2 regions of the Clostridioides sp. LIBA-7602 genome follow, and region 2 is predicted to be linked to the other one. Evidence: a T-box and tRNA genes for the amino acid it is inferred to sense, from the RefSeq annotation. Region 2 holds a T-box; the other holds one or more tRNA genes.
The links. A T-box is a leader RNA that pairs with one kind of tRNA and senses whether it is charged. The one in region 2 lies ahead of serS (serine--tRNA ligase), so its partner is inferred to be a tRNA-Ser.

Region 1 (15,356 bases), 840 kb from region 2:
GGGGAATAACTAATGATTTTTGATAGAGAGATTGTAAGATATCATCATGGTAATCATGACCATGACCACTGCCACGAACATACTCATGGAGATATGTGTCATGAACATCCGCATGACCATGCTCATGACCATGACCACGAACATAGCCATGAGGAATCATCAGAGTCTAAAGATGAAAAAACTTTAAAAATACTTTTAGTACACTGGATAAATCACAATGAAACTCATGAAGAAGGATTTAGAGAGTGGGTTGAAAAAGCTAGAGCTATTGGAAAAGAAGAGACAGCAAAGAGTATCGAAAAAGCTATAGAGTGTATGGAAGAGGCTAATAAGATGTTATTAGAGGCTAAAAAACATATGTAATATAATTAATCGCTTATATGTTTGATATAAGCGATTTTTATGTTTTTGATATTTAATTATTGAAATTTCTAGGAGGTATGTAATATACTTTAATGAGTAAATTTTATTATAAAATTGGGTTATGTGATACTTAGTATTGACATATTGGAGTATTACTATTAAAAGATAGTACTAATGTTAAGATAGCATTAAGACTGTTTAAAATTACTTTAATATTAGATATAATAAAGTTTAGTATGGTTAAAAGATTTTATTTTAGAGTTTAAAGAATTTTTATGTTTATATTAAATTTTTTATTTAAAGAAGGGGATGAACTATTTATGAAAGACGGTCATATACATTCACCTTATTGTCCTCATGGAAGTAAGGATGATTTTGAAAAATACATACAAAGAGCAATTGATGTTGGCATAACAGAAATGACATTTACAGAGCATTTTCCATATGCAGATGGATTTAAAGACCCTGCTCCTGAAAATGATAGTTGTATGAGTATTGAAGACTTACCAAAGTATCTCAATGATGTTAAGAGACTGAAGGAAAAATATAAGGGTAAAATTAAGATAAATGTGGGGTCAGAAGTAGACTTTATAGAAGGTTATGAAGAGGGAATAAAGCAAAACTTAGATAAATATGGAGATGAATTAGAAGATTCTCTTTTGTCAGTACATATAATTAAGATTGACGATACTTATTATTGTGTAGATTACAGTGTGGAAGAGTTTCAAAATTTAATTGATAAGCTAGGTAGTATTGAAGCTGTTTATAATAAGTATTATGAAACCTTGATAAAAGCTGTAAATTCAGACTTAGGAATACATAAGCCAAGAAGAATAGGTCATTTAAATTTAGTTAGAAAGTTCAATCAGGCATTTCCATATGATTATAAAGGAAATAAAATTCTTGAAGAGTTAATAAAGTTAGTTAAAGAAAAAGGTTATGAACTTGACTACAATGTATCTGGTAATAGAAAAGAGTATTGTAAAGAACCATATATAGATGGATACTTATTAAAGTTAGTAAAAAAATATGACATTCCACTAGTTTTAGGCTCAGATTCTCATTGTGCAGAGGAAATAAATAACTATAATATTTTTTAGATATGTTCACATAAAAGACTGTAGATAAGTTTGTATAAAATAAATTTATCTACAGTCTTTTGTAAATTTGGCTAATTTAAAACAATAATAGAATTTAAAACTAATATATTTTATTTGTATGCTCTTGTATTAATTTAAAACTTAGAAAGCTTATTTTGTGCTTAAAGTGATTACTTCATAAGTTTATCATTTTCCATTATTATCGGGTCAAGTAATTCTCCTCCACCTTCTGTCATTTTCAATCTATTAAACATATAATTTTTCACATCTTTTTTACTTTTAAATTTGGTAATTTGATAAGGCGATGTAACTCCATACTTTTCTATAAATAAAATATCCTTGTCAGTCTTAATACATATACCTGTATGACCTATAAATACATTTTTAGTTTCTGGATAACGAAGAAAACCACTTATAATGGACATATTTTTATTATCTTTAAAAGATATCTTTCTCTTTTTCCATTCCTTTTTTATTTGTTCTGCATTTTTATTTATATCATTTGTATCTTTAGCCGGTATTGCAGAAAAAAAGTTGATAAATTTCTCTACATCTTTGGGGCTAAATTTAGCATCTTTATTGTTTGATATAGTATCTAAATCTATACTTAAATCAATGGAATCTCCAGTAAATTTCTTGTTTGAATTTATAAAATCTTTAAAAAGTCTAAAGGCTGTTATTCTACAATTTACATCCATATAATCAGGAAATTTTTTCATCCAATTATCTTGTAATTTTTCTATGTCATATGGAACTTGTTTTGCATTAGTTGAAGAATATCCAGATTTAGATAAACTTATATTATTTTGCAGTATTTTAACTTGCTGTTTGTTATAACTATTAATTGCTTTAATAAATGCATCTACATCTTTTTTATCAACCTTATTTTTTTCTAAAACTTTTTTTACATCATTTTGAATTTTTTTATCTATCATATTAGAGTATATTAATTTATTATTTTTAACAGCTGAATATGCAAAGATAGTAAGTATACTTGATAACACTAAAGCAATGGATAATATTACTATTGATAATTTTTTTTTCACTTATATCTCTCCTTTTTAAATTTATTGTGTCGACATATTTATAGTATATAGTACATTTAATTTTATCTTCAATATGTTTTTAATTACAAAACTGTTGTAAAAAATATAACTTTATTTAAAACTTTTTTTTAATATTTAAATATATATACGAATATGGGGTATATATTTTTTTAATATTAAGAAAAATACTCTTGATATTTTGAGATACTTTGTATAGTAAAAATAAATAGATTATTGCTAGAATAGGGAGAGATTTTTAATTTGATTATTATAAGACTTTAAGTAAATAAGTAGGATTGAAGTATCTAAAAACTTTTATTTTATCAAAAAATTATTTGCTTAGTTTGATTTTAAAGCTATTAATAAGTATAAAAATATTATTATTTAAATTCAACTATTCCTCAAAAAAGCGATTTTTAAGGAATAGTTGAAATGAAAAGTTTGGTTACATAACAGTAATTTTAGTTACAAGAATGAAACTGTAAAACTTAGGATTTTATTTATATAATTGCATTGAGAATATTTAATTTAGGAGGTAAGATATGAAAGTAAAAAAATTTAAAACTGGTGTAGTCTCAGCATTAACAATTATGATGATAGGAGTATCATTGACAAATGTATCAGCTATGGAATTAAATGAGAGCAAGGAATTTGAAACTAAATACAATGAGATAAAAAGAGATTTTCAAGAGGAGTATGGAAACGAAGACAAATTCAATATAACATTAGATGATGAATTTACAAAAGAAGAAGTGAATGGAGCAAAGGGGATTATAAAGACAACTAATAAGGTGAATAATGAAGTTGTAATCTTAAATTATTTCGATGAGATGAAATCTGGAATTGAATTTGAATTGAAGCCAAAAGAAGAAAAAAATGCAATTTTAAGAGAAGAATTCCAACAAGGATATGGGAATGAAGATAAATTTAAAGTTGTGTTAGATGATGAATTTACAAAAGAAGAAGTAAATGGAGCTAAAGGGATTATAAAGACAACAGATAAAGAAACAGGCGAAGTTGTTGTATATAATTACTTTGATGAGCTTGAAAAATAATACTAAATGTAAACACGATTGTATTAAAATATAAAATAATTAAATGTAAAAAGTTGTATCAAAAATATAGGATGACTAAATCTAAAACAATTGTATTAAAAACATAAGATAACTAAATCTAAAAATGATTGTATTAAAATGTAAGATAATTAAATGTAAACACGATTGTATTAAAAATATAAAATAATTAAATATAAAAAATTGCATCAATATAAAATTTAATATGAGGGTGAACTTTATATATTTAGAGTTCACCCTTATAGAAAATATAAAATCTAATTTATTAAATGAATATTTTAAAAAGTCAGTCTATTTAATTTATACTAATATTCTACAGAATTTAATCAATAAAGATTAAAGAGTATTAGAAAGAAAGGGTATTAAATGTTTACTCCATGCTGAAATAAATTTTTCTATTATGATAAAACAGGATTTTGCAATAATTCTAAACAGTAATATAAGTCAATTTTATAAATATTTACATAGCTTTTTTAATTTCTAGTTTTGATTTTAAGACATCTAAAAATTTGTAACAATCTTCTGGATATATTTCTCCCATGTTTGCAACTTGGAAGATATTAGCATCTAAGAATTTGCCCTTTCCAGGATATACTACATAACCATTTTCCCTTTCTAAATCCGATATAAACTCATTTATATCTATTTCTTTAGGCAAAAACACAGAGGTAACCGTATTAGACATATACTTATCTGGAAGTAAAAATGTTAGACCTAGTTCTTCCATTCCATTTCTTAAAATAGCAGAACATTCTCTATATCTTTCTATTTTATTGTCATCTTCTAAAAACTCAGTTAAAGCTTCATTAAGAGCAAATATTAAAGTGACATTAGGTGTATTTGGTGTTTGAGAGGACGATTTTGCAAGTTTGTAGTGTTTATAAAGACTAAGGTACACATTTTTACATTGATTTTCTTTAATATTTTGTAAAATGTTTTCTTTAGCACAAAGATATGCAGAGCCTGGGAATGCACCAAGAGCTTTACCACCAACACCAGTTATTATATCTATATCAAACTCATCCACATCAATATATTCTCCAGCAGAGGCACTTATTGCATCTACAAAGAATATTTTATTATACTTTTTAGCAAGTTTTCCTAGTTCAGGTATTGGATTTATCATTCCTGAGCTAGTTTCATGAAATACCATAGCAATTACTTTTATATCAGGATTTTCAATTATATATTTTTCTAAAATGTCTAAGTCTGGATATTCTGCCCATTCAAAATTGGGCTTGTATGTTTTTACGTTATAAGCAGATAATATTTCTTCTAGCCTTTCTCCAAAAACACCATTACTAACTAATAAAGCAGCATCTTCTTTATCGAATATAGAAGACAGTACACATTCATTTACAGATGTTCCAGAACCAGATACAACTAATGAGTAATAATCAGAAGTTGCATTATATAGTTTATTGATTTTCTGTTGAGTATCCTTGAATAAATCCATAAACTCATCTCCTCTATGGCATATATCATAGTGAAGAAGTGCGTTTCTAACCCTATCTGTAACCATTACTGGTCCAGGACTAAATAGATATGTTTTTTTCATTGTAAATCCTCCTTAAAGTTTAATTTAAAATTTGTGATGACTGTTTATGTGTAAATATTATGATATTATGTGTTATTTTAACTAGATTATAGAATAAAATAGTAAATATTGCAATAATATTTTAATTAAAATACTTTTAAAATCATTTAAATTAAAAAATACAAAAAATATCGTAATAAATATTGTATAAATCCACAGAATGATATAAAATATAAATAACTTGAATAGATTTTATATTCAAAAAATAAAGAAGAATTAATTAATTCTGAAAATAAAGGGGGACGTTTAAAGTGAAATATGTATTAGCAATTGACCAAGGAACAACAGGAACAAGAGCAGTATTAATAAATGAAAAATCAGAGTTTGTTTTTAGTGATTATATGGAACATACTCAAATATATCCGCAATCTGGATACGTCGAACATGACCCTATAGAAATTTGGAATAATACAAAAACTGTAAGTAATAATGTATTACAACAAGCTTTTGAAAGTGGAATTAATGAAAGTGATATAAAAGGAATTGGTATAGATAATCAAGGTGAAACAGTAATGCTATGGGATAAAAATACAGGGATGCCACTTTACAATGCTATTGTATGGCAGTGCAGGAGAACTTACGATTATGTGGAAAATTTAAAGAGGGTGCCAGGTCTAGAAAATAAAATAATAGATAAGACTGGATTAATTATAGACCCGTATTTCTCAGGTACAAAAATTAAATGGGTAATAGATAATGTAAAAGGTGTAAAGGAAAAAATAAAAAATGGAGAAGTGCTTGCAGGAACATTAGATAGTTGGTTAATTTGGAAAATGACAGGAGGAAAATCCTTTTTAACAGATGTATCCACAGCAGCAAGAACGATGCTTTTTAATATAAGAGATATGGATTGGGATAGAGAGTTACTTGATATTATAGGAATACCTAGAAGTATTTTAGCAGATATAATGCCTACTAGTGGTGATTTTGGAACTACAGATAAAGAGGCATTTTGTGGTGTTTCTATAAAAATCACTGCCTCAATGGTTGACCAACCAGCAGCCTTGTTTGGTAATGGATGTTTTGAACCAGGGATGGTCAAAAATACTTATGGTACAGGTTGTTTCTTATATATGAACATAGGTGAGGAGCTAAATATAGCAGGTAATGGTATATTGACAACTGTTGCTTGGAAGATAGGAGATAAAGTTACTTATGCTTATGATGGAGGTGTGTATATAGCAGGTGCTGCAATACAATGGCTTAGAGATGGAATTGGAGTTATAAAAAATTATTCGGAAACTGATGATATGGCAAACTCCATATCAAGTACTGGTGGTGTGTATTTTGTACCAGCATTTGCAGGGATAGCAGCACCTTATTGGGACCAATATGCTAGAGGTACAATGGTTGGGATAACCGGAAGTACTAAAAAAGAGCATATAGTAAGGGCAACTCTTGAATCTGTTGCACTTCAAGTTAAAGATGTTGTTGATTCTATGAATTTAGCTTCAGGTAAAGATATAAAAATGTTGAGAGTGGATGGTGGAATTACTAAAAATAACTTTACAATGCAGTTTCAAGCTGACATATTAGATATACCAATTGAAATTGCAGAAAATCCTGAAACAACAGTGCTTGGGGTAGGGTATATGGCAGGTCTTTCTTGTGGTGTTTGGAATAGTATTGATGAAATTAGAAGTGAATTTACAGTAAGTAAAAAATATATCCCAAATATGACTAATCAAAAAAGAGAAGAGATACTAATTGGATGGAATCAAGCAGTAAAAAGAGCTATGAATTGGGAAAACGATACCAAAAAAATGTGTGCTAATTAAAGTACAATAGAGAATTTTACATATACAGGAGGAAATAAATATGCCCTTTGATAAAATTATATTATACATAATGGCTGTGGGTGTGCTTTTAGGAGCATTAGATAGGATAATTGGGAATAAGTTTGGGCTTGGAGAGCAGTTTGAAGAAGGATTTAATTCAATGGGGCCATTAGCATTAGGAATGGTTGGTATAGTTTGTTTAGCTCCAGTCATTTCAGATGTGTTAGGACCTGTGATAATACCAATCTTCAACCTTTGTGGAGCAGACCCATCTATGTTTGCTACTATTTTAGCCAATGATATGGGAGGGTATCCATTAGCCATGGAACTTGCACATAATAAAGAGGCAGGAATGCTTGCAGGATTAGTTGTGTCGTCCATGCTTGGGTGTACATTGGTATTTTCAATACCAGTAGGATTAGGGCTTATAGAATATGAAGATAGACCATTTTTTGCAAAAGGCTTACTGATAGGATTGATAACTATACCTTTTGGAGGTATTGTAGGAGGCTTAATAGCAGGATTTAACTTATCAATGGTAATTATAAATATGATACCAGTGATAATATTGGCAGTAATATTAGCAGTAGGATTAAAATTGAATTCTACACTTATGATAAATGGGTCATTAATTTTTGGGAAATTTATATCCATATTAATAACAATAGGATTGGGAGCCGCTGCATTTCAAGAAATAACAGGAATAGTGCTTATAAAAGGAATGACACCAATAAGAGAAGGAATTCAAGTAATTGGAAGTATTGCAATAGTATTATTAGGTACTTTTCCAATATTGCATTTGCTAGTTAAAGTTCTTAATAAACCACTTACAATGGTGGGAGGTAAATTAGGTATGGATGCGACCAGTGCAGCAGGGTTAGTATTTACTTTAGCTAATAGTATTCCAGTATATAAAATGATGAAGGATATGAGACCAAAGGGAAAAGTAGTAAATACTGCATGGTTGGTTTGTGCTACAGCAGCTCTAGGAGACCATTTAGGATTTACAGCAGGAGTAGTGCCAGAGATGATTACGCCTGTTGTAATTGGAAAGTTGGTTGGTGGAGTATTGGCAATTGCACTTGCTATGGTCATGACAAAAGACTTAACTTTAGAAGAAGAACAAAGTGTTAGAGTTAAGAAAGATGTTGTATGAAATGAGTAGTACTTAAACAGAATTTAAGTTACTTTAAATTAAAAAATCAAATGACTAAGAATATAATTAAATAGTTCAAAATAATAAAGTAGCATAAAACATTGAAGTAATTGAGAGTATTAAACTAATCTCAAAATAGTAACATAATAAAAAATATAAAGTATTATTTAGATATAAATGGAGCTAAATAAATAATTATTTGGCTCCTTAAGTTTAATTTATTATGCCAAGGAATTAAAAACCAATCATATGAACTAATTATCTGCTATGACTAAAGGTATTCCTCTCTGAGAAAATTCTATTATTATATCATGGTCTATATTAGAGGATGTAATAATAGTATCTATATGTTCTATAGGAGCCACTGATGCAAATGAATTTATACCAAACTTAGGAGGTTCAACAACCACTATAGATTTTCTAGACCTTTCAATCATTTTTTTTCGAACAAGTGCTTCTTCCAAATGATAGTCAGAAATACCATTTTCAAGAGTGATACCTCCAGCACCTAAAATAGCCTTATCAACATTAAATTGTTCAATAGCTGATAGTGTGAGTGGGCCAGAAAAAGAACCTTCAGTTTCTCTAAGATAACCACCAAGTACATATACTTTTATATTAGTATTCATAAGTTCATTTGCCACTAAAATTGAGTTGGTTATTACAGTTAAATTTTTTTTGTCTTTTAAATTTTTTGAAACTTCAAGAACAGTAGTTCCAGTATCCATAAAAATAGTATCATTTGTATTTATAAACTCACTGCATTTGATTGCAATTTGTTTTTTATCATTTGAGTTTATTTTTTTTCTTTTAACATAGTTGAGTTCTACACTACTTGCTATAACTGGTATAGCACCACCATAGACTCTTTTTAAAAGTCCAATACTCTCCATATGGGCTAAATCTCTTCGTGCTGTCTCTATTGATATGTCAAACATTTGAACTATGTCATTTATTTTAATTATATTATCTGATTCGAGAATACTTAAAATTTTCTCGTATCTTTCCTGTGGTAACATAGAATATCCTCCTTGGATTAATATTATTTTAGCTTTGAGCATAACTTATGATTAAGTCAGGATTTATGTATATTTGTTAATGTATGTATATTTATCAAATAATATTATAAGTATTATGCAAGATAATTTTACCATATTTGAAACTTACATTTAAGCAAAAAAGTAAAAATAGATATTTAATAATTCAAAATAACTTAAATTTTATAAAATAATTGACTAAAATATAATTTTATTATATAATTTACTAGTAAAGACAATCTGGAGAAGTACTCAAGTGGCTCAAGAGGATCCCCTGCTAAGGGATTAGGCTGGGTAACCGGTGCGAGGGTTCGAATCCCTCCTTCTCCGCCAATTATTAAAGGCTATTCTTGTTAAAGGTAGTCTTTTTGTAGTGTCTTTAATAAAAGTAATTTACTAAGCAGAACTAAAGAAAGGAGGGAATAGATGACAACTTTAATTTTTTTCATAGTGGGAATAGCATCTTTAGTGGTTGCTTTCGTTATTGATGGAGGACATATTGGAGCACTATTTGTGTTTTCATCAGCACTTGTTGTCTTTGGTGGGACTATAGGAGCTGTTGGAGCTTCAACGCCATTTCCCGTGTTTAAAAAATCTATAAAGATAATGTTGTTAGCTTTTAAAAATAAAAAACCTAACAACATAGAAAATATAATCTATTTTAAAGAAATTGCAATAAAAGCTAGAAAAGAGGGGCTTCTAAGCATTGATAAGGAAATAAATGACAATAATGATTTAGACCCTTTTATTAAAAAAGGGCTTGAACTTATGGTAGATGGAGTTGATGCAGCTACTATAAGAAATATCTTGGAATCACAGATACAGATAACATCAAAACGACATAAAGAGGGTATATCAATATTTGATTCAGCAGGGGGATTTGCACCTACACTGGGGATAATAGGTACCGTTATGGGATTAGTACATATTTTAGGTAATCTTTCGAGTAATCCAGATGCACTGGGTCCTCAAATATCCGTTGCATTTTTAGCTACATTATATGGTGTTGGTTCTGCCAATTTAATATGGATACCAGTAGCATCAAAACTTAAAGCTATAAACCAACAAGAAATAAATGAAAGACTTTTGGTGATAGAAGCAATATTATCTATACTTGAGGGGGATAATTCTAATTTAATGACAGAAAAATTAAAAATATTTTTAAATTCAAAAGAATTAATCGAACTTGAAGGAACAGATAGTAGAGCTGAATAATATAAAAGGATGGAATATTTATGTTACATGATGAAGATGAAAAAGAAGAAAACAATGAGCGATGGCTTTTAACTTATTCAGACCTCATAACACTACTTATGATTTTCTTTGTCATAATGTATTCTATGAGTAATGTTGATGCAGAGAAATATAAACAATTATCTGAATCTCTAAATTCTGCATTTGGTGATTCTTCTGGGGTTATTGAAGGTGGTAAGAGCCAAATGGAGCCAGTAGTTGAACCAGGAAGTAATAATTTAGATAGTTTACAAAATGCTGAGTTCAAAAAAGTTGGTGAGGAAATTCAGAAGTATTTAAATGAAAATGGTATGGCGAATTCAGTATCATTAAAAGCTCAGGATAGAGGATTAGTAATAAGTCTTAAAGATACCATACTATTTGATACTGGAAAAGCAGTTGTAAAGAATAATTCTAGAGATAAAATTATTCAAATAGGTAAGATGTTAAATGAAATGAATAGTTACATAAGGGTAGAAGGTCATACAGACAACATGTTTATAAAAAATTCTGAGTTTAAGTCAAATTGGGATTTATCAGTTATGAGAGCAACCAATGTTGTTCAACTTCTTATTGACAATGCAGGTATAGCACCAGATAAATTATCTGCTGTAGGATATGGCGAATTTAGACCAATAGCAGAAAATTCATCTCAAGATGGTATGTCAAAAAATAGACGAGTTGATATAGTCTTAGTTGATAGTAAATATGATAATGTAGAAAATGTTGGTGAAAATAAATAGTTAAACAAACTATCTCAAGGCAGAATTATTTCTAAAAAGAGATAGTTTTTTTATGTAAAAATTAAAAATAGATGAACAGTAAGTTACCTTTTTGGAAGAATATATGGTATCTTAAATATATAATGTTTAAACGATAAAAAACTCAATTTTAAAATTTTTATAGAGGGTGAGGAAACAAATGAGTAATAAGAATAAAAACACGAAGTATAAAGATAAAACAAGAGAAAGGTATAATAAAAAAGTTGATACTTTAAATAAAGAGAAGCTAAAGGAAACTAACAAAAAATCTAAAAATGTAGATAAGGTTGATGATATTATTAATAAATCTAGTATTGTATTATGTATTCTTTTAGTAATATTTTCTTTACTTTATTTGTTTAAGTTAGTTCAACTTAATGTAATAATGACGCTTTTAGTGATTACAGTGGCTATTCAACAAGGTTTGGTATCGTTTGGAGCATTTAGAAATAAAAATTATGCAAAAGCCCTATTTTCAGTATTTGTAATTATATGCTTCTTAATTGCTTTTAAATATGTTGTTAATCCTGTTTAAATATATCAATAAACGTTCTATAATTAATATAAATAGTGAAGTTGTAGTTTTAATGCTATTATAATTTTATAAATTTGAAGGAGTAGATTTTATGAATAGGTGTAAGTTTGCAAAATTAATTATCACATCAATGATTGTTTTATTACTTACAGGGTGTAGTTTGAAAAAGGAAGATAATTATAAGCTGGACCCAGAGAATCCAACATCAATAGAAATTTGGCATTATTATAATGGACAGCAAAAAATAGCTTTTGACAAGCTTGTTAAGGAATTCAATGACACTGTAGGTGCTGAAAAAGGAATTATTGTTGAAGCGTTTAGTCAAGGTAATGTTGTTGATTTATCAGAAAAGGTTTTAGATTCTGCAAATAAAAAGGTTGGTTCTGAAGATGTACCAAATATATTTGCGGCATATTCAGATACTGCTTATGAAATGGATAAATTAGGATTACTAGTGGATATGGACAAGTATATAAGCAAAGATGAACTAAATGAGTATATAGATGAATATGTAGAAGAGGGCAGAATAAATTCTAATGAGGAGTTTAAACTTTTTCCAATTGCAAAATCTACTGAGATTTTGATGATAAATAAGACTGATTGGGATAAATTTGCCAAAGCTACAAATTCAAATATCAATGATATACAAACAATAGAGGGATTAACAGAAATATCAAAAAAATATTATGAATGGACAGATAGTTTAACAAAAGAGCCTAATGATGGTAAAGCGTTTTTTGGAAGAGATGCTTTAGCAAATTATATTATTATAGGAAGTAAGCAATTAGGAGTAGAACTTTTTTCTGTTAAAGATGGAAAAGTTACATTAAATATTGATGAAAAAGTTATGAGAAAATTATGGGATAATTTTTATGTACCATATATAAATGGATATTTTGCATCTTATGGTAAATTTCGTTCTGATGATGCAAAAACAGGAGATATATTAGCTCTTGTGGGTTCTAGTTCAGGAGCAGCATACTTCCCAGATAGAGTAGTGTCAAATGACAACGAGAGTTATAAGATTGAAACATCTGTTTTTGAAGCTCCTCGTTTTAAAGGAAAAGAAAAGTATGCTGTACAACAAGGTGCAGGAATGGCTGTAACAAAATCCACTAAAGAAGAAGAATATGCATCAGTAGAATTTTTAAAATGGTTTACAGATAAAGAACCTAATATAAAATTTTCTATTGCTTCTGGATACTTGCCAGTAAAGAAAAAAACAAATGATTTAGATGTTATAAAAGAAGTTATGAAGAAAGACGATTTAAATGTATTAAATAAAGTTGAAGAATCAATAGTTTCATCTATTGCACAAATTAAAAGCTGTAATTTATATACTAATAAAGCATTCGATGGTGGAACTAAAGCTAGACAAATTCTTGAATATTCGATGCTTGATAAGGCTAAAGAAGATTTAAATAAAATAAATGAATTAATAAAAAATGGAACTTCTAAAAAGGATGCAGTAGCACAATTTAATAATGACAAGAATTTTGAAACTTGGTTTAATGATTTTAAGACTGAGCTTGAAAATGCTACAAAAGAGTAGATGAATTGGCGGTTAGTGTGTCAACATGCACAAAGGTATAGGTGGAATTAAGTATGGAAAACAATCTAAGAAAAAATAATTCAATAATGAAAAAGATGATATTTCCCCTAATTATTGTTATGCTAATTCAAACAAGTTTATTTTGTGCCACAATTTTATGGGGAGGAACTATTAAGAAGTTAAATGACAATTCATTTGATATTTTAAATGAAAGAGTAATTAATCGCAAAAATTATATACAAAATGAGATGTTGCAAAGATGGTCAAAGACAAGTGAAACGGAAGCCGCAATTAATTCATCTGTAAAAAAGGTTTTAGATGAAAATAATGTTTCAATCAAAGATGTAGGTGAGAATGAAGAAATTAACAAGGAGATTATAAAAAATATATCTAGTAATTTGATATATCTTTTAAGAAAAAATTCTGTTACAGGCTCTTTTGTAATATTAAGTAATAAAAACATTGAAGATGATTCCATGAGTAAAGGTGAAATAAGCAAGACGGGACTGTATATAAGAGATTTAGACCCTAAATTTAGTCCAAATGATAATTCTGATTTGTTAATTGAGAGAGGTTCATCAGATATAGCAAGAGACTTTGGAATATCTATGGATAGTTATTGGGCTCCAAAATTTTCATTTAAAAGTGAAAACAAGCGAAAAGGAGATAATTTTTTTTACAAACCATTTAGAGCGGCAATTGATAATCCAAATGTATCAAGTTCTAATTTAGGATATTGGGGAAGTAAGTTTCTATTAACAAATGCAGGCGATAAGGTTATGACATATTCAGTTCCTCTTATTTATGAGGATGGAACTGTATATGGAGTACTTGGAATAGATTTAAGTATAAACTATTTAAGTGAATTACTACCATATGCAGAGATAAATGGAAACAAAAAAGGTAATTATATTTTAGGTGTGGACAGAAATGATGATATGGCATTTGAAAATGTAGTTTCAAATGGATATTCACTAAAAGAAAAATTTTGGGATGGTTTACATTCTAATTTAGAACAGAAAGAATCTTATAAGAATGTATATAAGATTAAAAATGAAGATAATGATTATAGTAGTGGGAATATTTATGCTAGTGTGCAATATCTAGATTTATATAATTCCAATACTCCATTTGAAAATGAACGTTGGGCTCTTTTGGGGATTATTGAAGAAAAAAGCCTTTTATCTTTTTCAAAAAGAGTGGAGCGTTTGGTTATAGTATCTATAGCAATTTCTTTAGTAATAGGACTTATAGGTATTTATATAGCATCAAGACTGTTTACAAAACCAATTGTTCTTCTAGCCAAAAAGGTTAGAAATAGTAATCCATCAAAACCAGTAAATCTTGATAAAATAAATATATCTGAAATAGATGAATTATCTTCAGCTATAGAGCTACTTAGTGCAAATGTTGCAGATTCTTCTTCAAAATTATCACAGATTATAGAGATGGTAGATATGCCTATTGGAGCTTTCGAATTGTACAAAAATACAGATAATGTTTTTTGTACAAAAGGATTTTTTAATGTATTTATTACAGAAAAGGGATTCCGAGAATATGGTTATATGCAAAAAGATAAGTTCCTTAAAAAAATGAAAAAGCTAGATAAATATTTACAAAAAGGTTATGAAACAGAAAATACATATATATATAAATTTGAATCTGAAGATAAGAGGTCTAAGTGGGTAAGATTAAACCTTGTTGAAGATGAGATAAAGGTTCTCGGTGTTGTTGTTGATGTCACAAAAGAGTTCGTTGAGAAAAGAAAAATAGAGTACGAAAGAGATTTTGATATTTTAACTAATCTTTTAAATAGGAGAGCATTTTACTCACAGATACAAGAGAAATTCAAAAACAAAGATGAACTTAAGGTAGCAGCATTTGTTATGTGGGATTTAGATAATTTAAAATATATCAATGATACATATGGACATGATACTGGAGATGAATACATTAGATGTGCAGCAGGAATACTTAAAAAGTTTATATCATGGAATGGTATAGTTTCTAGGCTTTCAGGTGATGAGTTTTATGTATTTATATATGGATATGAAAGTAAAGAGAGTATAAGAGCTATTATTAATTCTGTTAAGATACAGATGAGTAATACATTACTAAAACTTCA
Region 2 (15,356 bases):
ATGATGTGAAAGAAAATCCAAAAGAAGTTCTACATGAAACATTTAATGATGTCAAAGAGAGAATAATAAATTTAGTAGATGATGATAATAATGAAGAAGATATAAAGATTTCTGAAGAAGATATAGTAATAAGTAAAAGCTTTGATGACGAGGGAGATGTTAACTAATGAATGCATGGGGGTGGCAGATTGGAGCAGTGTTAGTAGGTAGTTCTGCTCTTATAGTAGCAATTTATTTAGCTAAAACTCTAAATAGCCTAAATAAGGTTGTTGAAAAGGCTTATAAGATTGTAGATTATAATGAAAGACATATACAGGATATTGTTGAAAATGCATCATCAATATCAAAGGGAATAGATGATATAGTTTATGTAATTAATAAAATAATGAGTATAGGAAATATATTTAAAATTATTAAGAGGAAATAGGAGGTTTTTACATGTCTATGAATATAGAGTCAAATTTAGATTCTCAAAATAAATTTTGGAATGTTTGTCTTGATGGAGAACTTGATGTTTCTACAGCAGATAAACTAAAGGAACATTTGCATAACTTGATAGAAAAAAATATGCTAGATGTAAAAATTAATCTTAAAGATTTAGATTATATAGATTCAACAGGTTTAGGAGCTATGATAGGTGTATTGAAAAAATTAAAGATAAACGAAAAAGAGATATACATAGTAAATCCTAAGAGTAATGTCAGAAAGATTTTTACTATAACAGGTCTAGATAAAATATTTAAAGTGGAGGGATAGACTTTGGCTTGTGAGACTATAAAGATGGAAATTACTACAAATCCAGATTATGTTAGTATAATAAGATTAACAGCGTCTGGAATTGCTAATAAGATGGGATTTCCAATAGATGATATAGAAGATATAAAGGTAGCAGTATCAGAAGCATGTACAAATGCAATAAAGCATAGTAAAGATGATGTGTTCAATATAGTATTTAATATTTTAGATAATGCAATTAATATAGAAATTCAGGATAATGGAAAAGGATATGATGTTAGCTCAATAAGTACACCAGATTTAGAGAATCCAAAAGAGAGTGGTCTTGGACTATTTATAATTAGAACTTTAATGGATGATGTAGATATTGAATCAGAACATAACCAGGGAACAAAAATAAAAATGACTAAATATTTAGGAGTTGATATTTAATGAAAAATGTAGCTAATGCTACACATTACCTAAATATGGATACAAAAGAGCTATTTAATTTATATAATAAAAATAAAAATGTAGATATTAGGAATATTCTTATTGAAAGGCATCTGTATTTAGCAAGATTGTTAGCTAAGAAGTATATAAATAAAGGTGTTGATTTTGAAGATATATATCAAGTTGCTTCATTAGCGTTAATTTATGCTATTGATAGATATGATGTTGAAAAAGGATTTGAATTCTCCAGTTTTGCAACACCAACTATAGTAGGAGAAATAAAAAAATATTTTAGAGATAAAGTTTGGACACTTAGAGTACCAAGAAGAATACAGGAACTAAGCAAAAAGATAAGTGATGCAAAAATTAAACTAGAACAAGAAAATAAAAAGCATCCAAAAGTAAAAGATATAGCTGATTACATTGGAGTCAGTGAAGAAGATGTTCTAGAGGCTATGGAAGCTTCTTATGGATATCAACCTATGTCTTTAGATTCATCAAGTAATGATGATTCAGAAGATAAAGACATAACTCTTATTGATAAGATAGGAAAAGAAGAAGGTAACTTTGGAAGTATAGAGTATGAAGATTTTATTAATAAGTTTATTAAAACTTTGAATGAATTAGAAGTAAAAATATTTAAAGACAGATTTTTCTTTGATAAAACACAATCTAGTATAGCTAAGGAGTTAGAGATATCTCAGATGACTGTTTCTCGACTAGAAAAAAAGGTAGTAGAAAAGCTAAAAAAAGAATATGAAAAAAATTTATAAAAAAATATAAAAAAAGTATTGACCTACTGTTTTAAAGATGGTATAGTATTACTTGTCCTTGAAAAAAGGAAAAAGAAATAAACACGAACATTGAAAATTAAACAGTAGGTTAATTTATATTAAGAAACAAACCATAAAGCCAGATATTTTGATAACAATAGTATCTGAGCCTGATAAACTTTTATTTGAGAGTTTGATCCTGGCTCAGGATGAACGCTGGCGGCGTGCCTAACACATGCAAGTTGAGCGATTTACTTCGGTAAAGAGCGGCGGACGGGTGAGTAACGCGTGGGTAACCTACCCTGTACACACGGATAACATACCGAAAGGTATGCTAATACGGGATAATATATTTGAGAGGCATCTCTTAAATATCAAAGGTGAGCCAGTACAGGATGGACCCGCGTCTGATTAGCTAGTTGGTAAGGTAACGGCTTACCAAGGCGACGATCAGTAGCCGACCTGAGAGGGTGATCGGCCACATTGGAACTGAGACACGGTCCAAACTCCTACGGGAGGCAGCAGTGGGGAATATTGCACAATGGGCGAAAGCCTGATGCAGCAACGCCGCGTGAGTGATGAAGGCCTTCGGGTCGTAAAACTCTGTCCTCAAGGAAGATAATGACGGTACTTGAGGAGGAAGCCCCGGCTAACTACGTGCCAGCAGCCGCGGTAATACGTAGGGGGCTAGCGTTATCCGGATTTACTGGGCGTAAAGGGTGCGTAGGCGGTCTTTCAAGTCAGGAGTGAAAGGCTACGGCTCAACCGTAGTAAGCTCTTGAAACTGGGAGACTTGAGTGCAGGAGAGGAGAGTGGAATTCCTAGTGTAGCGGTGAAATGCGTAGATATTAGGAGGAACACCAGTTGCGAAGGCGGCTCTCTGGACTGTAACTGACGCTGAGGCACGAAAGCGTGGGGAGCAAACAGGATTAGATACCCTGGTAGTCCACGCTGTAAACGATGAGTACTAGGTGTCGGGGGTTACCCCCCTCGGTGCCGCAGCTAACGCATTAAGTACTCCGCCTGGGAAGTACGCTCGCAAGAGTGAAACTCAAAGGAATTGACGGGGACCCGCACAAGTAGCGGAGCATGTGGTTTAATTCGAAGCAACGCGAAGAACCTTACCTAAGCTTGACATCCCAATGACATCTCCTTAATCGGAGACTTCCCTTCGGGGACATTGGTGACAGGTGGTGCATGGTTGTCGTCAGCTCGTGTCGTGAGATGTTGGGTTAAGTCCCGCAACGAGCGCAACCCTTGTCTTTAGTTGCCATCATTAAGTTGGGCACTCTAGAGAGACTGCCAGGGATAACCTGGAGGAAGGTGGGGATGACGTCAAATCATCATGCCCCTTATGCTTAGGGCTACACACGTGCTACAATGGGTAGTACAGAGGGTTGCCAAGCCGTAAGGTGGAGCTAATCCCTTAAAGCTACTCTCAGTTCGGATTGTAGGCTGAAACTCGCCTACATGAAGCTGGAGTTACTAGTAATCGCAGATCAGAATGCTGCGGTGAATGCGTTCCCGGGTCTTGTACACACCGCCCGTCACACCACGGGAGTTGGAGACGCCCGAAGCCGATTATCTAACCTTTTGGAAGAAGTCGTCGAAGGTGGAATCAATAACTGGGGTGAAGTCGTAACAAGGTAGCCGTATCGGAAGGTGCGGCTGGATCACCTCCTTTCTAAGGAGAATTACCTACTGTTTAATTTTGAGGGTTCGTTTTTACGAATACTCAAAATTAGCACTTTAAGCAACAGAATAAACTGAACGAATGTGAAGTTTGTTTGTTGGCGATGTGCGTTAGCACTTTGAAAACTGCATATATATTTAGTGATATGACATCTAATTTGTAATATATAAAGCTGATAACTTTTAAAAATTATCAAGTTGATAGACTTTAATCTATCAAACCTTTTTAACTGGTCAAGTTATTAAGGGTGCAGGGCGGATGCCTTGGCACTAGGAGCCGATGAAGGACGTGATAAGCTGCGATAAGCTTCGGGGAGTTGCACGTAAACTTTGATCCGAAGATTTCCGAATGAGGAAACTCACTTAGAGTAATGTCTAAGTATCATTAAGTGAATACATAGCTTAATGAGGGGAACTCAGGGAACTGAAACATCTAAGTACCTGAAGGAAGAGAAAGAAATTCGATTCCGTAAGTAGCGGCGAGCGAACGCGGAATAGCCCAAACCAATAAAGTTTTCTTTATTGGGGTTGCGGACATATCATAACGAAGAGGTATCGTAATTGAAGAGGTTTGGAAAGACCCACCACAGAAGGTAATAGTCCTGTATGTTAAACGAGAAGACTTCAGATATGATCCAGAGTACCACGGGACACGTGAAACCCTGTGGGAAGCAGGAGGGACCACCCTCCAAGGCTAAATACTACCTAGTGACCGATAGCGTATAGTACCGTGAGGGAAAGGTGAAAAGAACCCCGGGAGGGGAGTGAAATAGAACCTGAAACCCTGCACTTACAAGCTGTGGAAGCACATTTCTTGTGTGACCGCGTACTTTTTGTAGAACGGGCCAACGAGTTACGTTAAGTAGCAAGGTTAAGCACTTAAGGTGTGGAGCCGTAGCGAAAGCGAGTTTTAACTGAGCGTTCAGTTACTTGACGTAGACCCGAAACCGGGCGACCTACCCATGAGCAGGATGAAGCGAAAGTAAAATTTCGTGGAGGTCCGAACCCACGAGCGTTGAAAAGCTCGGGGATGACTTGTGGGTAGCGGTGAAATTCCAATCGAGCCCGGAGATAGCTGGTTCTCCCCGAAATAGCTTTAGGGCTAGCCTCAAGGTGAGAGATACGGAGGTAGAGCACTGAATGTCCTAGGGGGTATTGCACCTACCGAAGACTATCAAACTCCGAATGCCGTCATCTTATACTTGGGAGTCAGACTGTGGGTGATAAGATTCATAGTCGAAAGGGCAACAGCCCAGATCGTCAGCTAAGGTCCCTAAATGTAAGTTAAGTGGTAAAGGATGTGGGATTGCACAGACAACCAGGATGTTGGCTTAGAAGCAGCCACTCATTCAAAGAGTGCGTAATAGCTCACTGGTCGAGTGATCCTGCGCCGAAGATTTCCGGGGCTAAAACTTACTACCGAAGCTACGGCATCATTATGATGGGTAGGGGAGCTTCCCATACGGGTTGAAGCATGACCGTAAGGACATGTGGACAGTATGGGAGTGAGAATGTTGGCATGAGTAGCGAGATGTGGGTGAGAATCCCACAGGCCGTAAACCCAAGGTTTCCAGGGGAAGGTTCGTCCGCCCTGGGTTAGTCGGGACCTAAGCTGAGGCCGAAAGGCGTAGGTGATGGACAACAGGTTGATATTCCTGTACTACCGATAACCGTTTGAGAGATGGGATGACACAGTAGGATAAGCTAAGCACACTGTTGGTTATGTGTGCCCAAGCATTGAGGCAGTCAGAGTAGGTAAATCCGCTTTGATAATGCTGGGATGTGATGGGGAGCGAAATTTAGTAGCGAAGTAGCTGATTTCACACTGTCAAGAAAAGTCTCTATCGAGGTTAAAGGTACCCGTACCGCAAACCGACACAGGTGGGTGAGGAGAGTATCCTAAGGCCCGCGAGAGAACTGTTGTTAAGGAACTCGGCAAAATGACCCCGTAACTTAGGGATAAGGGGTGCCACCATCCGGTGGCCGCAGAGAATAGGCCCAAGCGACTGTTTACCAAAAACATAGGTTTCTGCTAAGTCGCAAGACGATGTATAGGAGCTGACGCCTGCCCGGTGCTGGAAGGTTAAGGGGATCTGTTAGAGCAATCGAAGCAGTGAACTTAAGCCCCAGTAAACGGCGGCCGTAACTATAACGGTCCTAAGGTAGCGAAATTCCTTGTCGGGTAAGTTCCGACCCGCACGAAAGGCGTAACGATTTGGGCACTGTCTCAACAACAGACTCGGTGAAATTGTAATTCCGGTGAAGATGCCGGATACCTGCGACAGGACGGAAAGACCCCATGGAGCTTTACTGTAGCTTGACATTGGGTCTTGGTACTACATGTACAGGATAGGTGGGAGGCTTTGAAACCAGGACGCCAGTTTTGGCGGAGCCATCCTTGGGATACCACCCTTGTAGTACTGGGACTCTAACCATAGGCCATGAATCTGGTCTTGGGACACTGTCAGGTGGGCAGTTTGACTGGGGCGGTCGCCTCCCAAAAGGTAACGGAGGCGCTCAAAGGTTCTCTCAGTACGGTCGGAAATCGTACGTAGAGTGTAAAGGCAAAAGAGAGCTTGATTGCAAGACATACAGGTCGAGCAAGGATGAAAATCGGACTTAGTGATCCGGTGGTTCTGCGTGGAAGGGCCATCGCTCAACGGATAAAAGCTACCCTGGGGATAACAGGCTTATCTCCCCCAAGAGTCCACATCGACGGGGAGGTTTGGCACCTCGATGTCGGCTCATCACATCCTGGGGCTGTAGTAGGTCCCAAGGGTTGGGCTGTTCGCCCATTAAAGTGGTACGCGAGCTGGGTTCAGAACGTCGTGAGACAGTTCGGTCCCTATCCGTCGCAGGCGTAGGAAATTTGAGAAGACCTGTCCTTAGTACGAGAGGACCGGGATGGACGTACCTCTGGTGTACCAGTTGTTCTGCCAAGGGCATGGCTGGGTAGCTATGTACGGAATGGATAAGCGCTGAAAGCATCTAAGCGCGAAGCCAACTTCAAGATAAGATTTCCCACCGCAAGGGTAAGACCCCAGAAAGACTATCTGGTTGATAGGTCGAAGGTGTAAGTGCAGCAATGTATTTAGCTTATCGATACTAATAGGTCGAGGACTTGACCAAATTATTTGATGTTCATTCAGTAAAATATATGTGTAGTTTTTAGAGTGCTAACTCTATATGTTTAAACTTGTCAAAAATTATAGATTTTTAGTAGTTTTATAAACTAAAAAATCGAATAAAAAAAGTATTGACATAATAAGACAAAGATGTTATTATAATACTTGTCTTAGAAAAAAGTTAAATGAAAATTTAGACAATAATCTGGTTATAATAGCAGAGAGGATACACCTGTTCCCATTCCGAACACAGAAGTTAAGCTCTCTAGCGCTGATGGTACTTGGTGGGAAACTGCCTGGGAGAGTAGGACATAGCCAGGTGATGTGCCGAAGTGGCGGAACTGGCAGACGCACAGGACTTAAAATCCTGCGGGACTTACCTCTCGTACCGGTTCGATTCCGGTCTTCGGCACCACAAATTATTGTGGGCCATTAGCTCAGTTGGTTAGAGCGCCCGGCTCATAACCGGTAGGTCTGGGGTTCGAGTCCCTGATGGCCCACCACAATAATTTAAAGAACTTTGAAAATTAAACAGTAGGTTAATTTATAAAACAAGAAACAAACCATAAAGCCAGATATTTTGATAACAATAGTATCTGAGCCTGATAAACTTTTATTTGAGAGTTTGATCCTGGCTCAGGATGAACGCTGGCGGCGTGCCTAACACATGCAAGTTGAGCGATTTACTTCGGTAAAGAGCGGCGGACGGGTGAGTAACGCGTGGGTAACCTACCCTGTACACACGGATAACATACCGAAAGGTATGCTAATACGGGATAATATATTTGAGAGGCATCTCTTAAATATCAAAGGTGAGCCAGTACAGGATGGACCCGCGTCTGATTAGCTAGTTGGTAAGGTAACGGCTTACCAAGGCGACGATCAGTAGCCGACCTGAGAGGGTGATCGGCCACATTGGAACTGAGACACGGTCCAAACTCCTACGGGAGGCAGCAGTGGGGAATATTGCACAATGGGCGAAAGCCTGATGCAGCAACGCCGCGTGAGTGATGAAGGTCTTCGGGTCGTAAAACTCTGTCCTCAAGGAAGATAATGACGGTACTTGAGGAGGAAGCCCCGGCTAACTACGTGCCAGCAGCCGCGGTAATACGTAGGGGGCTAGCGTTATCCGGATTTACTGGGCGTAAAGGGTGCGTAGGCGGTCTTTCAAGTCAGGAGTGAAAGGCTACGGCTCAACCGTAGTAAGCTCTTGAAACTGGGAGACTTGAGTGCAGGAGAGGAGAGTGGAATTCCTAGTGTAGCGGTGAAATGCGTAGATATTAGGAGGAACACCAGTTGCGAAGGCGGCTCTCTGGACTGTAACTGACGCTGAGGCACGAAAGCGTGGGGAGCAAACAGGATTAGATACCCTGGTAGTCCACGCTGTAAACGATGAGTACTAGGTGTCGGGGGTTACCCCCCTCGGTGCCGCAGCTAACGCATTAAGTACTCCGCCTGGGAAGTACGCTCGCAAGAGTGAAACTCAAAGGAATTGACGGGGACCCGCACAAGTAGCGGAGCATGTGGTTTAATTCGAAGCAACGCGAAGAACCTTACCTAAGCTTGACATCCCAATGACATCTCCTTAATCGGAGACTTCCCTTCGGGGACATTGGTGACAGGTGGTGCATGGTTGTCGTCAGCTCGTGTCGTGAGATGTTGGGTTAAGTCCCGCAACGAGCGCAACCCTTGTCTTTAGTTGCCATCATTAAGTTGGGCACTCTAGAGAGACTGCCAGGGATAACCTGGAGGAAGGTGGGGATGACGTCAAATCATCATGCCCCTTATGCTTAGGGCTACACACGTGCTACAATGGGTAGTACAGAGGGTTGCCAAACCGTAAGGTGGAGCTAATCCCTTAAAGCTACTCTCAGTTCGGATTGTAGGCTGAAACTCGCCTACATGAAGCTGGAGTTACTAGTAATCGCAGATCAGAATGCTGCGGTGAATGCGTTCCCGGGTCTTGTACACACCGCCCGTCACACCACGGGAGTTGGAGACGCCCGAAGCCGATTATCTAACCTTTTGGAAGAAGTCGTCGAAGGTGGAATCAATAACTGGGGTGAAGTCGTAACAAGGTAGCCGTATCGGAAGGTGCGGCTGGATCACCTCCTTTCTAAGGAGAATTGCCTACTGTTTAATTTTGAAAGTTCTTTATGAACTTCATATTTGGGGGTGTAGCTCAGTTGGGAGAGCACTTGCCTTGCAAGCAAGGGGTCAGGAGTTCGACTCTCCTCATCTCCACCATTTAAGAGCATATTACTTGAATCTTTGATTTATCTAGTAGACTCTTACATTGCACTTTAAGCAATAGAATAAACTGAACGAATGTGAAGTTTGTTTGTTGGCGACGTGCGTTAGCACTTTAAGCAACGGGACTTATCCGTTGGCGCTGTGCGTTAGCACTTTGAAAACTGCATATATATTTAGTGATATGACATCTAATTTGTAATATATAAAGCTGATAACTTTTAAAAATTATCAAGTTGATAGACTTTAATCTATCAAACCTTTTTAACTGGTCAAGTTATTAAGGGTGCAGGGCGGATGCCTTGGCACTAGGAGCCGATGAAGGACGTGATAAGCTGCGATAAGCTTCGGGGAGTTGCACGTAAACTTTGATCCGAAGATTTCCGAATGAGGAAACTCACTTAGAGTAATGTCTAAGTATCATTAAGTGAATACATAGCTTAATGAGGGGAACTCAGGGAACTGAAACATCTAAGTACCTGAAGGAAGAGAAAGAAATTCGATTCCGTAAGTAGCGGCGAGCGAACGCGGAATAGCCCAAACCAATAAAGTTTTCTTTATTGGGGTTGCGGACATATCATAACGAAGAGGTATCGTAATTGAAGAGGTTTGGAAAGACCCACCACAGAAGGTAATAGTCCTGTATGTTAAACGAGAAGACTTCAGATATGATCCAGAGTACCACGGGACACGTGAAACCCTGTGGGAAGCAGGAGGGACCACCCTCCAAGGCTAAATACTACCTAGTGACCGATAGCGTATAGTACCGTGAGGGAAAGGTGAAAAGAACCCCGGGAGGGGAGTGAAATAGAACCTGAAACCCTGCACTTACAAGCTGTGGAAGCACATTTCTTGTGTGACCGCGTACTTTTTGTAGAACGGGCCAACGAGTTACGTTAAGTAGCAAGGTTAAGCACTTAAGGTGTGGAGCCGTAGCGAAAGCGAGTTTTAACTGAGCGTTCAGTTACTTGACGTAGACCCGAAACCGGGCGACCTACCCATGAGCAGGATGAAGCGAAAGTAAAATTTCGTGGAGGTCCGAACCCACGAGCGTTGAAAAGCTCGGGGATGACTTGTGGGTAGCGGTGAAATTCCAATCGAGCCCGGAGATAGCTGGTTCTCCCCGAAATAGCTTTAGGGCTAGCCTCAAGGTGAGAGATACGGAGGTAGAGCACTGAATGTCCTAGGGGGTATTGCACCTACCGAAGACTATCAAACTCCGAATGCCGTCATCTTATACTTGGGAGTCAGACTGTGGGTGATAAGATTCATAGTCGAAAGGGCAACAGCCCAGATCGTCAGCTAAGGTCCCTAAATGTAAGTTAAGTGGTAAAGGATGTGGGATTGCACAGACAACCAGGATGTTGGCTTAGAAGCAGCCACTCATTCAAAGAGTGCGTAATAGCTCACTGGTCGAGTGATCCTGCGCCGAAGATTTCCGGGGCTAAAACTTACTACCGAAGCTACGGCATCATTATGATGGGTAGGGGAGCTTCCCATACGGGTTGAAGCATGACCGTAAGGACATGTGGACAGTATGGGAGTGAGAATGTTGGCATGAGTAGCGAGATGTGGGTGAGAATCCCACAGGCCGTAAACCCAAGGTTTCCAGGGGAAGGTTCGTCCGCCCTGGGTTAGTCGGGACCTAAGCTGAGGCCGAAAGGCGTAGGTGATGGACAACAGGTTGATATTCCTGTACTACCGATAACCGTTTGAGAGATGGGATGACACAGTAGGATAAGCTAAGCACACTGTTGGTTATGTGTGCCCAAGCATTGAGGCAGTCAGAGTAGGTAAATCCGCTTTGATAATGCTGGGATGTGATGGGGAGCGAAATTTAGTAGCGAAGTAGCTGATTTCACACTGTCAAGAAAAGTCTCTATCGAGGTTAAAGGTACCCGTACCGCAAACCGACACAGGTGGGTGAGGAGAGTATCCTAAGGCCCGCGAGAGAACTGTTGTTAAGGAACTCGGCAAAATGACCCCGTAACTTAGGGATAAGGGGTGCCACCATCCGGTGGCCGCAGAGAATAGGCCCAAGCGACTGTTTACCAAAAACATAGGTTTCTGCTAAGTCGCAAGACGATGTATAGGAGCTGACGCCTGCCCGGTGCTGGAAGGTTAAGGGGATCTGTTAGAGCAATCGAAGCAGTGAACTTAAGCCCCAGTAAACGGCGGCCGTAACTATAACGGTCCTAAGGTAGCGAAATTCCTTGTCGGGTAAGTTCCGACCCGCACGAAAGGCGTAACGATTTGGGCACTGTCTCAACAACAGACTCGGTGAAATTGTAATTCCGGTGAAGATGCCGGATACCTGCGACAGGACGGAAAGACCCCATGGAGCTTTACTGTAGCTTGACATTGGGTCTTGGTACTACATGTACAGGATAGGTGGGAGGCTTTGAAACCAGGACGCCAGTTTTGGCGGAGCCATCCTTGGGATACCACCCTTGTAGTACTGGGACTCTAACCATAGGCCATGAATCTGGTCTTGGGACACTGTCAGGTGGGCAGTTTGACTGGGGCGGTCGCCTCCCAAAAGGTAACGGAGGCGCTCAAAGGTTCTCTCAGTACGGTCGGAAATCGTACGTAGAGTGTAAAGGCAAAAGAGAGCTTGATTGCAAGACATACAGGTCGAGCAAGGATGAAAATCGGACTTAGTGATCCGGTGGTTCTGCGTGGAAGGGCCATCGCTCAACGGATAAAAGCTACCCTGGGGATAACAGGCTTATCTCCCCCAAGAGTCCACATCGACGGGGAGGTTTGGCACCTCGATGTCGGCTCATCACATCCTGGGGCTGTAGTAGGTCCCAAGGGTTGGGCTGTTCGCCCATTAAAGTGGTACGCGAGCTGGGTTCAGAACGTCGTGAGACAGTTCGGTCCCTATCCGTCGCAGGCGTAGGAAATTTGAGAAGACCTGTCCTTAGTACGAGAGGACCGGGATGGACGTACCTCTGGTGTACCAGTTGTTCTGCCAAGGGCATGGCTGGGTAGCTATGTACGGAATGGATAAGCGCTGAAAGCATCTAAGCGCGAAGCCAACTTCAAGATAAGATTTCCCACCGCAAGGGTAAGACCCCAGAAAGACTATCTGGTTGATAGGTCGAAGGTGTAAGTGCAGCAATGTATTTAGCTTATCGATACTAATAGGTCGAGGACTTGACCAAATTATTTGATGTTCATTCAGTAAAATATATGTGTAGTTTTTAGAGTGCTAACTCTAAAGAAACTAGTATTACTAGATTCTAATAACTTAATAGATATATTAAGCATAGAGATTATGTGGTTACAATAGCAGAGAGGATACACCTGTTCCCATTCCGAACACAGAAGTTAAGCTCTCTAGCGCTGATGGTACTTGGTGGGAAACTGCCTGGGAGAGTAGGACGTAGCCACGTAATCTTTTTTATTTGCAATAAAATTTAAGATTAAATAGAATATAAAGTCAATATTGATTTATAATAAGATAAAATATAGAATTATATAGTATAGGTAAAGTTTTTGATTTAGAAAGAAGGTGTAATATGAATTCTGATGAAAGAAGAAGCAAATTAATAGATATTTTAAAAGAATCTAAGTGCCCTGTAAAAGGTGGAATGCTAGCTGAGATATTAAATGTAAGTAGACAAGTAATAGTACAAGATATAGCCCTTATAAGAGCTAGAGGATTTGAAATAATAGCTACACCTCAAGGATATATAATATATAATCAACCATATTTTACAAAACAAATAAAATGTAAGAATCACAAGAACTCTAAAGAAATTTACGATGAATTAAAGATTATTGTAGATTTAGGTGGGATTGTAAAAGATGTCATTGTAAATCATCCAACATATGGTCAGATAACTGCAGAACTTAACATTTATTCTAAGATGGATATAGATAATTTTATGAAGAAGGTTGAGACAAATGAATTTAAGCAGTTATCAGTTCTGACAGAATGTAGTCATATTCATACAGTTGAGGCGCTAAAAGAAGAGACTATAGAAGCTATAACAAAAGAATTAGAGTACAGAGGAATATTATCATAAGGAGGAGTTAAATGAATTTTTTATCATTGGCTAAGACTGCTTCAACAAATAGTAATATAACTAAGAGAACTTTAGAAAATATGCTTAATAACTTTAGTGATAATATACCAAATATTATATATGCAATAATTGTATTTGTAATAGGTATCTATATATCTAAGATAGTAAGAAAGATGGTTTCAAAGTTTCTAATCAAATATGGAATGAGTAAAGGTGTAAATAATTTCATTGTATATGGAATATATATATCTATGCTATCTATTATATCATTGATAAGTTTGGGAATTATAGGGATACAAACTACTTCAGTTGTAGCTGTATTAGGAGCTGCTGGATTTAGTATAGGTTTAGCATTTAAAGAAATATTATCAAACCTAGGCTCAGGTATGATTATTTTATTTTTTAAGCCATTTAACATAGGTGATTATATTCAAGGTTCAGGTGTAGAAGGTACAGTTTCTGATATACAGATATTTAGTACTGTTCTAAAAACTCCAGATAATAAAACCATAATTATACCAAATTTTCAATTGACAAGTAATAATATAATTAATTACACACATCAAAATAAAAGAAGAATAGATTTTTCTTATAATATTTCCTATGATAGTGATATAGATGTAGTTAAGTCTATATTGAATGAAATTTTTACAAATGAAAAAAGAATATTAGATGACCCAAAACCTATAATAGGTTTAAACTCTATAGGAAATAATACCATGCAAATAGTTGCTAGACCATGGGTTAAAACTGATGATTACTGGGATGTATACTTTGATATAATGGAAAAAGTCAAAAATAAATTTGATGAAAATAATATAAAAGTTCCATTTGTTCCTTCTTCATTGTTATTTAATAATATGAGCAATTTAAATACAATGGATAAAAGATAGAATTTTAATTAAATAAAAAAAATGAATTTAATATAAAAAATTAAAGAAAATTCTAAAAAAATTTGAATAATAGTATTGAAAGATGTTAATATATATAATATAATGATTATCAAATAAAACAATTAGTTAAAAAGCGGTGAAGGAAAATAGTAAAAAACAGATTGTATTCAGAGAATGAGTGGATGGTGAGAACTCATTACAATGGTTTTTGAATCTACTCTAGAGCTTCTAGTTAAAGCTAGACGTTTACCTACGTTATAGGTCTGAGAGGATTATACACTTTAGTATAATCAATTAGGGTGGCAACGCGGATAAAAGATTTTCGTCCCTTTTATAGGGTAAACGGAGGTCTTTTTTTATTTCTCAAATTTGTTTAAACTAAAGGTTTATAGCTATAATACTTGTAAATTAATTGGAATTATAATTTAGATTATCAAAATTATTAGGAGGAATTAATATGTTAGATATTAAAAGAATAAGAGAAAATTTAGATGATATCAAGAAAGCTATGGATAGAAGAGGTGAAAAAGAATTTGACCTTGATGCTGTAGTGGAATTAGATAATAAAAGAAGAGAAATACTTCAAGAAGTTGAAGTTATGAAAAATGAATTAAATGTAAATTCTAAAAATATACCACAATTAATAAAAGAAGGAAAAGATGTAACAGAAGAAAAAGCAAGATTAAAAGAGTTATCAGACAAGATAAAAGGTATTGATGAAAAAGTAAAAGAAGTAGAAGCAAAAATGGAATACACATTGATGAGAATACCAAATGTTCCTCATCCTGAGGTACCACAAGGCGAAACAGATGAAGATAATGTTCAAGTAAGAACTTGGGGAGAACCTATTAAATTTGATTTCGAGCATAAAGCACATTGGGATATTGGTACTGGTCTAGGTATATTAGATTTTGAAAGAGCTGGAAAAATAACTGGTTCAAGGTTTACTCTATATAGAGGTCTAGGTGCTAGACTAGAAAGATCTTTAATGAATTTCTTTTTAAATACTCATACAGCTAAACATGGATATACAGAAGTTTTACCTCCATTTATGGCTAATAGAAATAGTTTTATAGGTACAGGTCAACTTCCTAAATTTGAAGAAGATATGTTTAAGATAGAAGGACTAGAGTATTTCTTAATACCAACAGCTGAAGTACCTGTTACTAATATACATGCTAATGAAATATTAGATGTCGCAGAACTTCCAATTAAATATTGTGCATATACTCCTTGTTTTAGATCTGAAGCAGGTTCAGCAGGAAGAGATACAAGAGGTTTAGTTAGACAACATCAATTTAATAAAGTTGAGTTAGTTAAATTTGTTAAACCAGAAGATTCTTATGATGAATTAGAATCATTAACTCATGATGCTGAAACTATGCTACAAATGTTAGGTCTTCCATATAGAGTTGTAAAAAT

Region 1: it has a tRNA-Ser gene. The T-box ahead of serS (serine--tRNA ligase) is inferred to sense a tRNA for this amino acid. The anticodon was not compared.

The regions. Positions count from the first base shown of each region.
Region 1 covers NZ_CP196991.1:847,359-862,714, forward strand. Annotated here, with positions in the region: gene ACTG45_RS04215 (DUF8180 domain-containing protein) at 13-363, shown strand; gene hisJ (histidinol-phosphatase HisJ) at 684-1,463, shown strand; gene ACTG45_RS04225 (DUF4300 family protein) at 1,634-2,509, opposite strand; gene ACTG45_RS04230 (hypothetical protein) at 3,052-3,564, shown strand; gene ACTG45_RS04235 (pyridoxal-phosphate-dependent aminotransferase family protein) at 4,043-5,140, opposite strand; gene glpK (glycerol kinase GlpK) at 5,431-6,957, shown strand; gene ACTG45_RS04245 (ethanolamine utilization protein EutH) at 6,998-8,113, shown strand; gene ACTG45_RS04250 (DeoR/GlpR family DNA-binding transcription regulator) at 8,368-9,132, opposite strand; tRNA gene ACTG45_RS04255 (tRNA-Ser) at 9,393-9,483, shown strand; gene ACTG45_RS04260 (motility protein A) at 9,577-10,365, shown strand; gene ACTG45_RS04265 (flagellar motor protein MotB) at 10,386-11,126, shown strand; gene ACTG45_RS04270 (hypothetical protein) at 11,305-11,679, shown strand; gene ACTG45_RS04275 (extracellular solute-binding protein) at 11,771-13,231, shown strand; gene ACTG45_RS04280 (EAL domain-containing protein) at 13,285-15,356, shown strand, end outside.
Region 2 covers NZ_CP196991.1:8,691-24,046, forward strand. Annotated here, with positions in the region: gene ACTG45_RS00035 (YtxH domain-containing protein) at 1-167, shown strand, start outside; gene ACTG45_RS00040 (hypothetical protein) at 167-427, shown strand; gene ACTG45_RS00045 (STAS domain-containing protein) at 439-756, shown strand; gene ACTG45_RS00050 (ATP-binding protein) at 760-1,167, shown strand; gene ACTG45_RS00055 (SigB/SigF/SigG family RNA polymerase sigma factor) at 1,167-1,940, shown strand; rRNA gene ACTG45_RS00060 (16S ribosomal RNA) at 2,122-3,624, shown strand; rRNA gene ACTG45_RS00065 (23S ribosomal RNA) at 3,865-6,761, shown strand; rRNA gene rrf (5S ribosomal RNA) at 6,962-7,078, shown strand; tRNA gene ACTG45_RS00075 (tRNA-Leu) at 7,084-7,172, shown strand; tRNA gene ACTG45_RS00080 (tRNA-Ile) at 7,184-7,260, shown strand; rRNA gene ACTG45_RS00085 (16S ribosomal RNA) at 7,371-8,873, shown strand; tRNA gene ACTG45_RS00090 (tRNA-Ala) at 8,929-9,004, shown strand; rRNA gene ACTG45_RS00095 (23S ribosomal RNA) at 9,278-12,174, shown strand; rRNA gene rrf (5S ribosomal RNA) at 12,289-12,405, shown strand; gene ACTG45_RS00105 (transcription repressor NadR) at 12,532-13,041, shown strand; gene ACTG45_RS00110 (mechanosensitive ion channel family protein) at 13,053-13,934, shown strand; T-box leader at 14,062-14,267, shown strand; gene serS (serine--tRNA ligase) at 14,392-15,356, shown strand, end outside.